2 linked regions of the Archangium violaceum genome follow. The protein of the gene in region 2 interacts with the protein of the main gene of each other region in a pairwise test. Links are inferred from orthologs where the notes say so. Each region holds a gene or a part of one and is shown on either strand. Other genes may lie near its edges.

Region 1 (7,639 bases), 9.8 Mb from region 2 along the record:
CACAGTGGTGCGGCTCCCTCGCCAGTGTCAGCGCGACACACCGTTCCAGCACCGCCTCCCAGAAGGACTCCGAGTCCGGTGGCAGCAGGTACTCCCGGATGACACTCCGGGGCCAGGGCAGCACCGTTGTCGGGTCCGCGTCGCTCAGGCTGGTGAAGCAGTCCAGGTCCACGTCCAGCAGCACGCGCTCGGCGGACGCCAGCACTTCACGCACCGCATCACCGGGGGCGGGCGCGTTGTAGGCCTCCGCGGCCCGGTCCACCGTGGGGACCACCACCAGCCGGTGCGAGCGCCCCCGCGTGTCCACATACACGTCCCCGGTGAACGTTCCCCGGGGTCGTCCGCGTGCGATCACCAGCGCGTCGCCCACCAGCCCCGCCTCCATCGCCGCCAGCACGTGGTCGTAGTTGCGCACGTCCAGGGCCCAGCGCGCGTGCTCGTCCAGGGCCCTCAGGCCCGCCGAGCGATCCGGTACCGCGCCCGGCGCCGCTGGCACCACCAGGTCCAGGTGCCGGTCCAGTGTCACCAGCAGTGCCGCCGGACCGTCCCCCAGTGCGCACGCCCACGAGGGCAGCGCCAGCCGGTGCGGATCGAACACGTACGCGTCCGTGGGCCCCCGCCCGCCACCGAGCGCCAGCCGGATGACTCCCGCCAGTCGGAGGTGCCTCTGCGAATCATCGTCCATCATGGGGAATAACCGTCATCCCGCGGCTCTTTGCGGGCCGCGCGCCGCCAGGAGTGTAGGCTGCGCGCGCTTTCTACCTCAAAGGAGGGAGTGCCCGTTCCTCGGGCGCCAGCCTCGCATGCGCATCCTGCTCGCAGCCGCGCTCCTTCTCACGAGCGCCCCCGTCCTCGCCCAGCAGCCTCCCGCCAAGCCCATGTCCTCCACCTCGCAAGATGCCTTCCTGCGGGACTACGCGGAGACGCGCCGCTTCATGAGCGGACGTCCCGTCAACCCCCGCATCACTCCCGACGAGAAGACCGTCCTCTTCCTGCGCGGTCAGCCCCGCGCGCCCATCCAGACCCTCTTCGCCTTCGACGTGGCCACCGGTGAGGCGAAGGAGGTGCTCACGCCCGAGGCCATCCTCAAGGGCGCCGAGGAGACGCTCTCCCCCGAGGAGAAGGCCCGCCGCGAGCGCATGCGCGTGAGCGCCCGGGGCTTCACCTCCTACCAGCTCTCCGAGGACGGTGCGCGCATCCTGGTGCCGCTCTCCGGCAAGCTCTACCTCGTCGAGCGCGCCACCGGGAAGTCGACCGAGCTGAAGACGGGCGAGGGCGTCATCGATCCGCGCTTCTCCCCCGACGGCAAGCAGGTGGGCTACGTCCGGGACAACGACGTCTTCCGCATCGACCTGGCCACCAACAAGGAGCGCCGCGTCACCAGCGGAGGCACTCCGGCGAAGACCCACGGCCTGGCCGAGTTCGTCGCCCAGGAGGAGATGAGCCGCTTCTCCGGCTGGTGGTGGAGCCCGGACGCGAAGTCCATCGCCTACACCGAGTCGGACACCTCGGGCGTGGAGAAGCTCTCCATCATCGACGTGATGCACCCCGAGCGTGGCTCCGAGGACTACGCCTACCCGCGTCCGGGCAAGGCCAACGCGAAGGTGCGCCTGGGCATCACCCCGGTGACGGGTGGCAAGACGGTCTGGGTGCGGTGGGACGCGGAGAAGTACCCGTACCTGGCCACCGTGGTGTGGCCGAAGAAGGGCCCCCTCACCCTCCTGGTGCAGAACCGCACGCAGACGGAGGAGAAGCTGCTCGCGGTGGACGTGGCCAGCGGCAGGACGCGCGAGCTCCTCACCGAGAAGGATGAGGCCTGGCTCGAACTGGAGCAGTCCTTCCCGCTGTGGCTCGAGGATGGCAGCGGCTTCCTCTGGTACACCGAGCGCAACGGTGGCCCCGAGGTGGAGCTGCGCAACCCGGACGGAAGCCTGGCGCGCTCGCTGGTGAAGCCGGAGGCGGGCTTCCGGGGCCTGGCCCGCTACGTCGAGGCGGACCGCACCCTCTACTTCACCGGTGGCCCCAACCCCACGGAGAGCTACCTGTGGCGCGTGAAGGACGGCGGCGCCCCGGAGCAGGTGCGCCCGGGCACCACCGGCGAGGCCGTCGAGATGGGGAGCGTGTCCAAGTCGGGCAACCTGCTCGTCATCAACCACTCGAGCCCCAAGTCCATGCCGCGCACCTACGTGGCGCGCGCGGACGGCTCGCGCGTGGGGGAGCTGCCCTCCGTGGCGGTGGAGCCCGGCTTCACCCCCATCGTCGAGTTCCGCGAGGTGGGTCCGCTGAAGTTCCACTCCTCGCTGGTTCGCCCGCGCAACGCGAAGCCCGGCCAGAAGCTGCCCACCATCGTCGAGGTGTACGCCGGCCCCACCGTCACCGTCGTGCACAAGTCCATGGCGGCGCACCTGTTGTCGCAGTGGATGGCGGACCAGGGCTTCCTCATCGCCCGTTTCGACGGACGCGGCACTCCGCTGCGCGGCGCGAAGTGGCAGCGCGAGGTGCGCGGGGACTTCTCCGGTGTGACGCTGGAGGACCAGGCCACCGCCGTCCAGGCGCTCGCCGCGGTGGTGCCCGAGGTGGACGTGCAGCGCGTGGGCATCGAGGGTTGGAGCTTCGGTGGCTACATGGCCGCGCTCGCCGCTCTCAAGCGTCCGGAGGTCTTCAAGGCGGCCGTGGCGGGTGCTCCGGTGGTGGACTGGCTCGACTACGACACCCACTACACCGAGCGCTACCTGGGCCTGCCCCAGCAGAACCCCGAGGCGTACGAGAAGAGCTCGCTGCTCACCTACGCGCGCGACACCCGCAGGCCCATCTCCCCGCTGCTGCTCATCCACGGCACCGCGGACGACAACGTCTACTTCTTCCACACGCTCAAGCTCTCCGACGCGCTCTTCCGCGCCGGCAAGCGCCATGAGCTGCTGCCCCTGAGCGGCCTCACGCACATGGTGCCGGATCCGCTCGTCACCCAGCGTCAGTACGAGTGGGTGATGGGCCACTTCAAGCGGCACCTCACGAAGTAGCGGCCCGCTGCCCGGGCGCGGTCACCCGCGAATGAAAAGGCCCGGCTCCTCTCGAGGTGCCGGGCCTTTTCTTCAGGCCACTACGGGTACGGAGTGGCTCGGGACATCAGACGGCGCGTACGTTCTGCGCCTGCAGGCCCTTGGGACCACGAGCCAGCTCGAACTCCACCTTCTGCCCCTCGGCGAGGGTCCGGAACCCGTCCATGTTGATGGCGGTGTGGTGGCAGAACACGTCCTCGCCACCGCCGTCCTGCACGATGAATCCGAAGCCCTTCGCGTCGTTGAACCACTTCACGGTACCAGTTGCCATTGTGCTTCCTTGTCAGGAGCCGGCCGTGGGCCGACTCGTTCTCCCGTCCCCCGTCCGTCGGGTGACAAGTGAAGTTGTAGGCGGCCAGCCGACCGCCTGTCTAGTCGGCTGGCCCGTTTTCCCGTTTGCTACTGTCTGTCTGGATTTCAAATTTCCAGCAGCAGCCGAGTCGGATCCTCGATGCAGTCCTTCACGCGCACGAGGAACTGCACGGCCTCGCGGCCGTCGATGAGCCGGTGATCGTAGGAGAGGGCCAGGTACATGATGGGCCGGATGACGACCTGGCCGTTGCGGGCCACCGGGCGCTCCACGATGTTGTGCATCCCCAGGATGCCCGTCTGGGGCGGGTTGATGATGGGGGTGGAGAGCATCGAGCCGAAGATGCCGCCGTTGGTGATGGTGAAGGTGCCGCCCTGCAGCTCGGCGAGCGTGAGCTTGTCGCTGCGCGCCCGGACGCCGTAGTCGCCGACCTTCTTCTCCAGCTCGGCCATGGACAGGGTGTCGGCGTCGCGCACGACGGGGACCACCAGGCCGCGGCTGCCGCTCACCGCCACGCCGATGTCGTAGTAGTGCTTGAAGACGACGTCGTCGCCGTCGATCTCCGCGTTGACCTGGGGGAAGGCCTTGAGGGCCTCGACGGCGGCGCGGATGAAGAAGCTCATGAAGCCGAGCTTCACGCCGTGACGGGCCAGGAACTTCTCCTGGTGCTGCTTGCGCAGGTCCATCACCGCGCCCATGTCCACCTCGTTGAAGGTGGTGAGGATGGCGGCGGTGGACTGGGCCTGGACGAGGCGCTCGGCGACGCGGCGGCGCAGCGGCGTCATCTTCACGCGCTCCTCGCGGTCGGCGCGCGGGCGCGGGCCGGAGGGAGCGGGGGCCGGAGCCGGAGCACGCTGGGCGGGGGCCTCGGCCGGGCGGTTGAGCTGACCGAGCGCGTCCTCCTTGGTGATGCGGCCGCCGGTGCCGGAGCCCTTGAGCTGGGCCACGTCCAGCTTGTTCTCCTCGACGATCTTCCGGGCGGTGGGCGTCATGCGGACGTCGGCCGCGGCGGAAGAGGCCGCGGCGGGAGCGGCGGCCACGGGGGCGGGAGCGGGAGCGGGAGCGGGGGTCTGCGGCGCGGTGGCGGTGGCGCCAGCGCCGGCCTCGATGGTGCCCAGCACGTCACCCACGCGCACCTTGTCGCCCTCGTTGAAGGCGATGGTGGCGATGGCGCCGGCGGCGGGAGCGGGCACGTCGATGGTGACCTTGTCGGTCTCCAGGACGACGAGGGGCTCGTCGGCGGACACCGCGTCACCCTTCTTCTTGTTCCACTTCCCGACGACGGCTTCAGTGATGGACTCGCCCAGGGGCGGGACTTTCAGTTCAACGGCCATTCTTGGTTCCTCGGAGGATGGCTTCCTCGACGATGAGCTGCTGCTCCAGGTTGTGCGTCTGCGGGAAGCCGGTGGCGGGGCTGGCGGCTTCCGCGCGTCCGATGTAGCCCAGCTTCAGCGGACCGCCCTGGTTCCGCGCGGCGGCCAGGTCGTGCAGGCGGGGGAACATGAAGTGCCAGGCGCCCGAGTTCCGGGGCTCCTCTTGCACCCAGAAGAGCTCGGTGAGCTTCGGCATCTTCGCGACGAGGCCTGCCAGCTCGTCGAAGGGGAACGGGTAGAGCTGCTCCACGCGCACGATGGCGATGGAGTCGTCCTTGCGCTCGTCCCGGGCCTTGACCAGGTCGTAGTAGACCTTGCCCGAGCACAGGAGCAGCCGCGTCACGCCGGCCGGGTCCACCTTGTCCAGGATGACCTCCTGGAAGGTGCCGGTGGCCAGCTCGTCCAGCTTGCTCGTCGCCTCGGGGCGGCGCAGCAGGCTCTTGGGCGACATGATCACGAGCGGCTTGCGCAGCGGGCGCAGCACCTGGCGCCGCAGCAGGTGGAAGATCTGCGCGGGCGTGGTGGGGTAGACGACCTGGATGTTGTCCTCGGCGGACAGGTTGAGGAAGCGCTCCAGACGCGCGCTGGAGTGCTCCGGGCCCTGGCCCTCGTAGCCGTGCGGCAGGAGCAGGGTGATGCCGCTGAGCCGCCGCCACTTGGTCTCCGCCGCGGCGATGAACTGGTCGATGATGATCTGCGCGCCGTTGGCGAAGTCACCGAACTGGGCCTCCCAGAGGATGAGGCCGTCCGGCACGTCGAGGCTGTAGCCGTACTCGAAGCCCAGCACGCCCATCTCCGACAGCGGGCTGTTGAAGACGTCGAAGCGGGCCCTGCCGGTGGGGAACTGCCGCAGGGGGACGAACTCGTCGCCCGTCTTCACGTCGTGCAGCACGGCGTGGCGGTGGCTGAAGGTGCCGCGCTCGCAGTCCTGGCCGCTCAGGCGGATGGTGTAGCCCTCGGAGAGCAGCGTGGCGTAGGCCAGCGACTCGCCCTCGCTCCACTGCAGCTCCTCCGACTGGAGCATGCCCTGGCGCTTCTTGAGCACCGTGCGCTCCACGTCGCGGTGGACGTTGAAGCCCTCGGGCACCTCGGCCAGCTTCTTCAGGGCCGCGCGCAGCGTCTCCTTGTCCACCGCCGTGGTCACCTGCGGGGCGCTCTTGTGGAGCCCGCCCTTGTAGGGCTTCCACAGGCCCTCGAGCGCGCTCGGCTCCTTGAACTCGCTGTGCGCGCGGGCGCGGGTGAGCGCCGCGTCGAACTCCTGCATGCAGCGCTGCTTGATCGCCTCGGACTCCTCCGCGGGGAGGCGGCCCTTCTCCGCCAGCTGCTGCGCGTAGATCGTCCGCACGGTCGGGTGCTTGCGGATGATCTCGTACATCTCCGGCTGCGTGAACGAGGGGTCATCGCCCTCGTTGTGGCCGTAGCGGCGGTAGCACACCAGGTCGATGACGACGTCGCTCTTGAAGGTCTGCCGGTACTCGGCGACCAGGCGCGCCACGTGGACGCACGCCTCGGGGTCATCCCCGTTCACGTGGAAGACGGGCACGTCCAGCATCTGGGCGAGCGCCGTGGAGTAGATGGAGCTGCGCGACTCCTGCGGGTCGGTGGTGAAGCCCACCTGGTTGTTGATGACGACGTGCAGGGTGCCGCCCGTCTTGTAGCCCTCGAGCCCGGCGAGGTTGAGCGTCTCGGCCACCACGCCCTGGCCGATGAAGGCCGCGTCACCGTGGATGAGCAGCGGCATCACCTTGGTGCGCTCGGTGTCCCCGCTGCGATCCTGCTTGGCGCGCACGCGCCCCTCCACCACCGGGTCCACCGCCTCGAGGTGGCTGGGGTTGAAGGCCAGCGACAGGTGGATGCTCTGCCCGGTGCGCGTGGCATGGTCCGAGCTGAAACCCATGTGGTACTTCACGTCGCCGCGGCCCATGTGCTGCTTGGGATCCTGCGGGCCCTCGAACTCGCTGAAGATCTGCGCGGGCTGCTTGCCCAGGATGTTCGTCAGCACGTTGAGGCGGCCGCGGTGGGCCATGCCGATGACGACCTCCTTGAGCCCCATGCCGCCGCCCACCTCGAGCACGGCATCCAACATGGGCACCAGCGCCTCGCCGCCGTCGAGCGCGAAGCGCTTGGCGCCGATGAACTTGGTGTGCAGGAAGTTCTCGAAGCCCTCGGCGTAGGACAGCCGGGTGAGGATGTGGCGCTGGTCCTCCACGGAGAACTCCGTGCGGTTCTCCGCGTGCTCCATGCGCCGCATCAGCCAGCGCCGCCGCTCGCTGTCGAGCATCTGCATGTACTCGACGCCGATGGAGGCGGTGTACGTGCGGCGCAGCCGGCCGAGCAGGTCCTTGAGCTTGACGCGCGCCTCGGGGAAGACGTTGGAGCTCTCCACCAGCTGCTCCAGCTCGGCGGCGGAGAAGTGCTTCTCGTCCACCATGCCCACGTCGGCCACGTGGTCCAGCGTCGGGCGGGGACGTCCGAGCGGATCCAGGCGGGCGCGCAGGTGTCCGCGCAGCCGGAAGGCCGAGATGGTCTGGTCCACCCGGGCCTGCAGCTTCATGTCCTGCTCGAAGGCGACCGTGGCGGCCGTCTGCGGGGCCAGTGCGACCGCGGCGGCGGGCTTGTTGCCCCTGCCGTCCTTGCCCGGAACCACGGGCGCGGGTGGCTCGAGCAGGGTGGAGTTGAAGATGGGTCGGCCGGCGCCGTCGTTGCGCTGGAACAGCTCGCGCCAGCTCGGGTCCACGCTGGACGGATCCTCGAGGTAGCGCGCGTAGAGCCCCTCGATGAAGTCGATGTTTCCGCCGGAGAGGTACGAGTCCTGGAAATTCGCCATGGCGTGTCGTCTTTTACTGGAAGGCCGCCCCGTTGGGGGGTTTTCGGCACGATTTGTTGATAAGGCGCGC
Region 2 (7,519 bases):
CACCCCGGCCCGGGCTCACCGAGGGCGCGGCCGGACGGGCCTGGGCGGGAGCGGCGGGAGCCACCTCGTTGCGCGCGGAGCGGCCACCCTCGAGGGCCGCCACCACGTCCGCCTTCATCACGCGGCCCTGGGGGCCGGAGCCGGCGATCTCCGCGAGGTTCAGCCCATGCTCGGCCGCCATGCGGCGCGTGAGCGGCGTGGCCAGCACCTTGGAGGCGGCGGAAGCGGCCTGAGCTCCATTGCCCTGAGCCTGAGCGGCGGCAACGGGCTGGGCGGAGGCAGCGGCGGCGGCCGGCGCACCGTGGGCGGCGGGAGCCCCATGACCCGAGGCCTGGGCCGGCGCGGCGCCCTCGATCTCCAACGTGACGAGGAGCTGATGGACCTTGGCCATGTCGCCTTCATTGCCGTGCGTCTGCACGACACGGCCGGCCTTGGGGCTCGGAACGGTCACCGTGGCCTTGTCCGTCATCACCTCGGCGAGCGTCTGGTCCTCCTTGACGACATCACCGGCCTTCACGTGCCACTTGACCAGCTCGCCCTCCTGCACGCCTTCGCCAAGATCGGGCAGCTTGAACTCGAAGATCGCCATTCGCGGGGGTCCGTTTCGGGGTATGGGGTTGAGAAGGCGTCAGGTGTTGCTGGCGAGCCCCAGGCGCTCGCGCTCCATGAGGCCCTTCATGAAGAACTCGGCGGCGCGGTAGCTGGAGCGCACGAGCGGCCCGGAGGCGACGTAGAGGAAGCCGTAGGACTCGGCGAGCTTCTTGTAGTCCTCGAACTGCTGGGGCGTGACGAAGCGCTCCACCCTCAGGTGGTACTGGGAGGGCTGGAGGTACTGGCCGAGCGTGAGCACGTCCACGCCCACGGCGCGCAGATCCTTGAAGGTCTGCTCCAGCTCGGCGTCCGTCTCGCCCAGGCCAACCATGACGGAGCTCTTGGTGTAGAGCCGCTCCGGCCGCTGCTTGAGGTACTCGAGCACCTTCAGGGACTGCTTGTAGCTGGCGCGGCGATCACGCACGGTCGGGGTGAGGCGCTCCACCGTCTCCACGTTGTGGGCCACCACGTGCGGGCGGGCCTCGGCCACGGTGGCCAGGTCACGCTCCACGCCCTTGAAGTCGGGGATGAGCACCTCGACGATCGTCTTGGGCGAGTGCTGGCGCAGCTCGCGAATCGCCGAGGCGAAGTGGCTGGCGCCGCCGTCCGGACGGTCATCGCGGTTGACGGACGTCACCACGATGTACTCCAGGTCCATCTCCTTGACGGCCTGGGCCAGGTGGATGGGCTCCATCGGATCCAACGGAGGAGGCGCGCCCACCTTCACGTGGCAGAAGCGGCACGCGCGGGTGCACACCTCGCCCATGAGCATGACCGTGGCGGTCCCCCCGCCCCAGCACTCGGCGATGTTGGGGCAGCGGGCCTCCTCGCACACCGTGGACAGCTTCGTGCGGCGCACGATGGACTTCACCCGTTCGTACCCTTCCCCGTGGGGGAGGCGTACCTTCAGCCACTCGGGCTTCCGGGTGGTCTCGGTTACCTGCGGCAGGGGGAAACGGTCAGGAGTTGCCATGGGTCGCGGGCCTTCTACGGTTGGGGCGAAAGCAGGGTCAAGCGGGAAGCCTTGACGCCGGGCGTCAACCTTCCCAGGGTTGCAGACTCTTCACTCCTTGTTAACGACTCCACCAGGAACGGGCAGCGGATGCCTGGACGGAGAGGCCCGTTCCCTTCCCGAGGGCCGTAAGCCCAGCTTGCTCGAAGGATGAGCGGACCATGACCCGGGCTTCCGCCTCCCCGGGTGGGCCCGAGTGCTCATTCTAGGGACATGCGGGCCATCCACCTGGGGACGAGCGGCTACGTCTACAAGCACTGGAAGGGTTTCTTCTACCCATCCGAGCTGCCGGCCAGCCGATGGCTCCCCTACTACGCCCGCGTCTTCGCCACGGTGGAGCTGAACGCCCCCTTCTACCGGCTGCCCACGGCGGACGCGGTGGACGGCTGGAGGGAGCAGACGCCAGCGGGTTTCCTGTTCGCGTGCAAGGGCAGCCGCTACCTCACGCACATGAAGCGCCTCACGGACGTGGGCGAGGGCCTGGAGCGCTTCTTCGGCGTCATCCTCCGCCTGCGCCCCAAGCTGGGCCCGGTGCTGTGGCAACTGCCGCCGCACATGAAGAAGCCGGACCCGGCGAGGCTGGACCGCTTCCTCTCCGCCCTGCCCCGTGACGTGCGATACGTCTTCGAGTTCCGCGACGCGGCCTGGTACCACGAGGAGGTGCTGGAGGTGCTGGACCGGTGGGACGCGGCGGTGTGCGAGCACGACCTCGTGCCGGTGCCCCCTCCCCGCCTCACGGGAGGCTTCCGCTACGTGCGCTTCCACGGAGCGGGCTCACGCTACGCCGGGCGCTATGGCCGCGAGGCGATGTGGCCGGTGGCGGTCGACCTGGACCGGTGGAGACGCAAGGGGCGCACGGCCTGGGTCTACTTCAATAACGATCTGCACGGGCACGCGCTGCTGGACGCGTTCGACCTGGCGGAGCTGCTGGGCCACGTGCGCGTGCATCCACCCGCGGACATGCGAAGGCCGCCCGAGACGGAGGAGTCCCGGACGGCCTGAGTGCTACCTGGGTGCTACGAAGGAACCCGGCTCAGATGTGGATCGGGTGACCCAGGGTGGCCTCGGCGCCCTCCTTGACGATCTCGGAGAGCGTCGGGTGCGCGTGCATCGTGTGCGCGAGCTCCTCGGTGGTGATCTCCAGGCGCATGGCGACGCACGCCTCGGCGAGCAGCTCGGTGGCGTGCGGGCCCACGAGGTGCACGCCGAGCACCTCGTCATACTTCTTGTCGGAGACGACCTTGATCATTCCGAAGGCCTCGTTGGAGATGGAGGCCTTGGTCACGGCGGAGAACGGGAAGATGGCGGCCTTCACGTCGTAGCCGCGCTCCTTGGCCTTCTTCTCCGTGAGGCCCACCGACGCCACCTCGGGGTAGCAGTAGGTGGCCGACGGCGTGAGATCGTAGTTGATGGGCGCGGGATTCTTCCCGGCGATGTGCTCGACGGCGAGCACACACTCGGCGCTGGCCACGTGGGCGAGCATCGGCGTGGGGATCACGTCGCCGATCGCGTACACGTTCGGCTCGGTGGTGCGCATCATGGTGTCCGTCTTGATGAAGCCACGGTCCGTCTTGATGGACGTGAGCTGCAGACCGATGTCCTCGGAGACCGGGGCGCGGCCCACGGCGGACAGGACGAGCTCCGCCTCGATGGAGCGGGTCTCGCCGCCCACCGTCATGGTCAGCTTCACGCCGGTGGCGGTGTTCTCCACCTTCTCCACCTTGGCGCCCAGGTGCAGATCGATCTTCCGCTTCTTGAAGTGCTTCTCCAGCTCCTTCGAGCAGTCCACGTCCTCGATGGGGAGCAGGTTGGGCATGTACTCCACGATGGAGACCTGACTGCCCATGTGGTTGAAGACCGAGGCGAACTCGCAGCCCACCGCGCCCGCGCCGATGACGATCAGGCTCTTGGGGATGCGGTCGATGGTCAGGATGGAGTCGCTGTTGAGGATGCGCTTGTGGTCCACCGGGACGTTGGGCAGGGACTTGGGCACCGAGCCGGTGGCGATGATGATGTTCTTGGCCTCCAGCGCCTGCTTGCCACCGCCCTCGAGGTCGACCTCGACCTTGCCCTTGCCGGCGATGCGGCCGTGACCCTTGATGACGGTCACCTTGTTCTTCTTCATCAGGTAGTCGATGCCGTTGGCACCCTTGGTGACCACCTTCTGCTTGTGCTCCTGGACCTTGGCCCAGTTCACCACCGGGGCCGGCACCTCGATACCGAAGTCCGCGGCCTCACGGATGTGGTGCAGCAGCGCCGCCGACCACAGGAGGGACTTGGTGGGGATGCAGCCGCGATGGAGGCAGGTGCCGCCCAGGCGCTTGTCCTTCTCGATGATGGCCGTCTTCAGGCCCAGCTGCGCGGCCCGGATCGCGCCGACATACCCGCCGGGGCCCGAACCGATGATCACCACGTCGAAATTCTCAGCCAAGAACGCCTCCGGAGTGGATGTACCCGAGCGGCGCTGATAACCACCCCTCCCGGCCGGAATCAAGGAGTTTGCACCTTGCGACGTTTCCCGCTCCGAACCCTGCTGCTGATGACGCTGGCCCTGGTGGCCTTCGTCCGCCTGTACATCATCACCCACCGGCAGGCCGGGCGCCCCGCCCCCTCGAACCCCGTGGTCATCGACACGACCCCCAGGAGCCCGGAGGCCGGCTCCCCCGCGACTCCCCAGGCCTGCCGGACCCTGGACCGGACCCTGGAAGGCGCCGTGCGAGCCCCCGAGGATGCCTCGGCCCTCGCCAGGGCCCGGGAGCAGCTCGACGCCTGCCCCGAGCCCCCCGCGCGCGCCTGTGAGCTGGGCGCCGCCCTGGAGGCCCGCGCTCCGCTCGACGCTGGGACATCGCCTCTTCGCGAGCTGCTGGATGCGCTGTGTCAACGCTGCCCGGCCGGAACCAATCCCTGTGCGAGTCACGTCACACGCGCGGTGATGGGATTGAGCGCCGGGCGCCCGGCCGGCCTCGCGGACGTGCGCTGGAACCTGGAGCACGCCGGGCCGGGGACTCAAGCCGCCTGCGCGGAGATCACCCGCTCCCTGCTGGCGCCCGCGGCGCTGGCCCAGAATCCACTGAAGGCCCCGCAGAGGGAGCTGCTCGGACAGCTCGCCCCGGTGTGCGCTGGGGCGGGACAACTCCCCGCCAACGTGCTGCATGCGGCCGTGGTGCAGGGGGACGTGCCCGCGCTGGCACAGCTCGTCCAGCAGACGCCGGCCGGAACGAGCACCGTGCTGAAACCGAGCCGCACCGTGGGCCCCCAGGGCGCGGAGCAGGCCTTCGATGGACAGGAGGCCACGGGCGTGGAGCTCGCCCCGGCGACGCCCCCAACGCCTCGCTGGGAGAAGGACGGCGCGCTGAGCGCGGTGTTCGAGCCGCCCATCCAGGGGCTCTCGGCCCTGCGCGTGCGCGCCAGTGGCCCGGGCACCCTGCGCGCCGCCGTCCGCACCTCGGACGAGCTGGGGCTGAACGATCCGGACTCGAAGACGAGCTTCGTGCTCCCAGTAGCCTGCCGCTTCCGCGGCACCGGACAGTGGGAGAGCTGCACGCTGCCGACGCCGCTGCTGGACGTGGAGGCGCTCAGTGTCTTTCCCGACAAAGGCAGGCTCACGCTGAACGAAGTGGAGGTGCGTGGAACGCGGTGAGCGCAACGCGGTCAGCGGGTGGACATCCAAGCGGCCGCCATGCGAATCCACCTGCTCGCCCTGATCCTGATGGCCACTCCGGCCCTGGCCGAAAGCCCGCTGTCCGCGCTCATCGCCGAGTATGAAACGGGACCGGCGGCCATCTTCCAGAACGATGGACGCTATGGTCCGACCGGCACGGCCTACGAGGCCGAAGACCTCAACCAGAAGTCGAACCTCTACCGGTCCCAACGGATCGCTCTCGAGGCGCGGCTGGGCGAGCGCCACGGCATCATCCTGCTGTACGCGCCCTTCGACCTCACCACCCGCGCGACACTGTCCAGGGACATCGACTTCCGGGGGACGGTGTTCCCGGCGGGGACGGTGGTGGACAGCCGCTACCTCTTCGACGGGTACCGGGGCAGCTATCTCTTCCGGGTCATCAACGGCGAGCGTTTCACCTGGGACATCGGCGCGAGCGTGCAGATCCGCAACGCACTGGTGGATCTGCGCGCGGTGGATGGCTCGCGCTACGCCAGGGAGAGCGACATCGGCGTGGTGGGCGCGCTGAAGACGCGGCTGCGCTACACACTGCCCTCGCGGGTGTGGGCGGGGCTCGAGGCCGACGCGCTGTCCACCTTCGGACTGTTCGACAACACGACGGGCGGCATCTACGACGTGGCGCTGACGCTGGGCGTTCCCCTGACCTCGAAGAACGACGTGAACGCCTACGCGCGGCTGCGGCTGCTCGGTGGCGGCGCGGACGTGAAGCGTCGGGATATCTACAACTGGGGCAACTTCGGCTTCGCGGTCGTGGGCGTGCAGGCGGATCTGGTGTCGCTGCTGGATCGGAGCCTCGCGAAGCCGTGACACGAGGCCTGGCGCCAGCGAGACCGGGTAGCATGCCGGCGCTCTCATGGACACGCCCACCTCCTCGCGCACCGTCACCGGCCGCATCGACGTCCACCCTCGCGGCTTCGGCTTTCTCGTCGTGCATCCGTCCGGATCCGACGAGGTGCTCTCCGCGTTCATCCCGCCCCCCGAGCTGACTCCCTACCTCGCCGACGACATCGTCTCCGCGACGGTGACGGCCTCGGCGGACGGCCGCTGGAGCGCGAGCGGGCTGTCCCTCCTGAAGCGTCCGCGCCAGGAGGTCTACGGTGAGGTCGTGCTGCGCAAGGGCGAGGTTCACCTGCGCATCGATCGCGACGTGGCCCATGGCGAATGGCCCCTGGAGACGGCCGGCGTCGAGGTGCAACCCCATGACGCGGTGGTGGCGCGCGTCGACGACGGCAAGGTCTGGCTCCTGCGCAAGCTCGAACCGGGCGCGGACCGCTCGCTGGAGCGCATCCTCGTGCGCCACGGGCTGCACCGGGACTTCGACCCGCGGGCCCACGCCGAGGTGCAACGCATCCTCTCCGTGCCCCACGCGCTCGGGGGACGGAGGGATCTCCGCCAGATTCCCACCGTCACCGTGGACTCGGCCTCGACGCGCGTCATCGATGATGCCATCTCCGTGCTACCCGCGGGCATGGACGGGGCGCTGCGCCTGTTCGTCTCCATCGCCGATGCGGCCGAGTTCGTCACCGAGGGCTCGGTGCTCGATCGCGTGGCGCGCGAGCGGGCCACCAGCGTGTACCTCGCCGGAGCCATGCAGCCCATGCTCCCCGAGGAGCTCTCCACGAACTGGCTCAGCCTGGTGCCCGGCGAGGATCGGCTGTGCCTCACGGTGGAGCTGCGCATCGACCCGGAGGGGCGCGTCACCGCGATGGACGTCTACGAGAGCCTCATCCGCTCGTGGGCGAAGCTGAGCTACACCGAGGTGGCGGACTACCTCGACAAGGGCGAGGTGTCCGAACCGATGGCGGTGGTGCGCGAGGCGATGCCCTGGTTCCACGCGGCGGCGGCACGGCTGGCGGTGGCGAGGGCCGGACGCGGCGGCATCGAGATGGCGCGCGAGGAGGCCCGCTTCACCTTCGACGAGGAGACGGGCGAGGTCTCCGGCATCGAGGCCGTGCGACCCACGACGGCGCACACCCTGGTCGAGCGCTTCATGGTGGCCGCCAACGAGGCCATCGCGGGGTGGCTCATCGATCGCGGCGTGCCCGCCCTCTTCCGCGTCCAGGACGAGCCGGCTCCCCAGCGCGTGGCCGACCTGGCCGCCTTCGCGCACCACTCGGGCTTCGCCGCGGGCTTCGGCCGCAGACTCACCCCGCTGGCGCTCGCCGCGTTCGACCGGCAGATCGCCGGCTGCACCGCGGAGCCCGCGCTGCGCTCGGTGCTGCGGCGCTCGCTGG

Evidence for each region. The genes of interacting proteins can lie anywhere in the genome.
Region 1: the proteins of lpdA (region 2) and odhB interact in binary tests that used the Escherichia coli proteins (3 or more experiments, as listed by UniProt). The link is inferred for Archangium violaceum from one-to-one orthologs.

Annotation. Positions count from the first base shown.
Region 1 is NZ_CP069338.1:781,578-789,216, reverse strand. What follows is about bases 2,591-5,589. They hold odhB (2-oxoglutarate dehydrogenase complex dihydrolipoyllysine-residue succinyltransferase), read right to left. Parts: upstream 4,704-5,589; coding sequence 3,477-4,703; downstream 2,591-3,476. Other genes in these bases: JQX13_RS03355 (2-oxoglutarate dehydrogenase E1 component), read right to left, coding at 4,693-5,589; JQX13_RS03365 (cold-shock protein), read right to left, coding at 3,127-3,330; JQX13_RS03370 (S9 family peptidase), read left to right, coding at 2,591-3,020. Also shown: JQX13_RS03375 (hypothetical protein), read right to left, coding at 1-688; more of JQX13_RS03370, read left to right, coding at 804-2,590; more of JQX13_RS03355, read right to left, coding at 5,590-7,569. UniProt on the Escherichia coli protein: E2 component of the 2-oxoglutarate dehydrogenase (OGDH) complex which catalyzes the second step in the conversion of 2-oxoglutarate to succinyl-CoA and CO(2).
Region 2 is NZ_CP069338.1:10,607,690-10,615,208, forward strand. What follows is about bases 1,836-4,714. They hold lpdA (dihydrolipoyl dehydrogenase), read right to left. Parts: upstream 4,035-4,714; coding sequence 2,637-4,034; downstream 1,836-2,636. Other genes in these bases: JQX13_RS44715 (DUF72 domain-containing protein), read left to right, coding at 1,836-2,605; JQX13_RS44725 (hypothetical protein), read left to right, coding at 4,110-4,714. Also shown: JQX13_RS44705 (dihydrolipoamide acetyltransferase family protein), read right to left, coding at 1-589; lipA (lipoyl synthase), read right to left, coding at 629-1,564; more of JQX13_RS44715, read left to right, coding at 1,817-1,835; more of JQX13_RS44725, read left to right, coding at 4,715-5,243; JQX13_RS44730 (hypothetical protein), read left to right, coding at 5,283-6,092; JQX13_RS44735 (ribonuclease R family protein), read left to right, coding at 6,139-7,519. UniProt on the Escherichia coli protein: Lipoamide dehydrogenase is a component of the glycine cleavage system as well as of the alpha-ketoacid dehydrogenase complexes.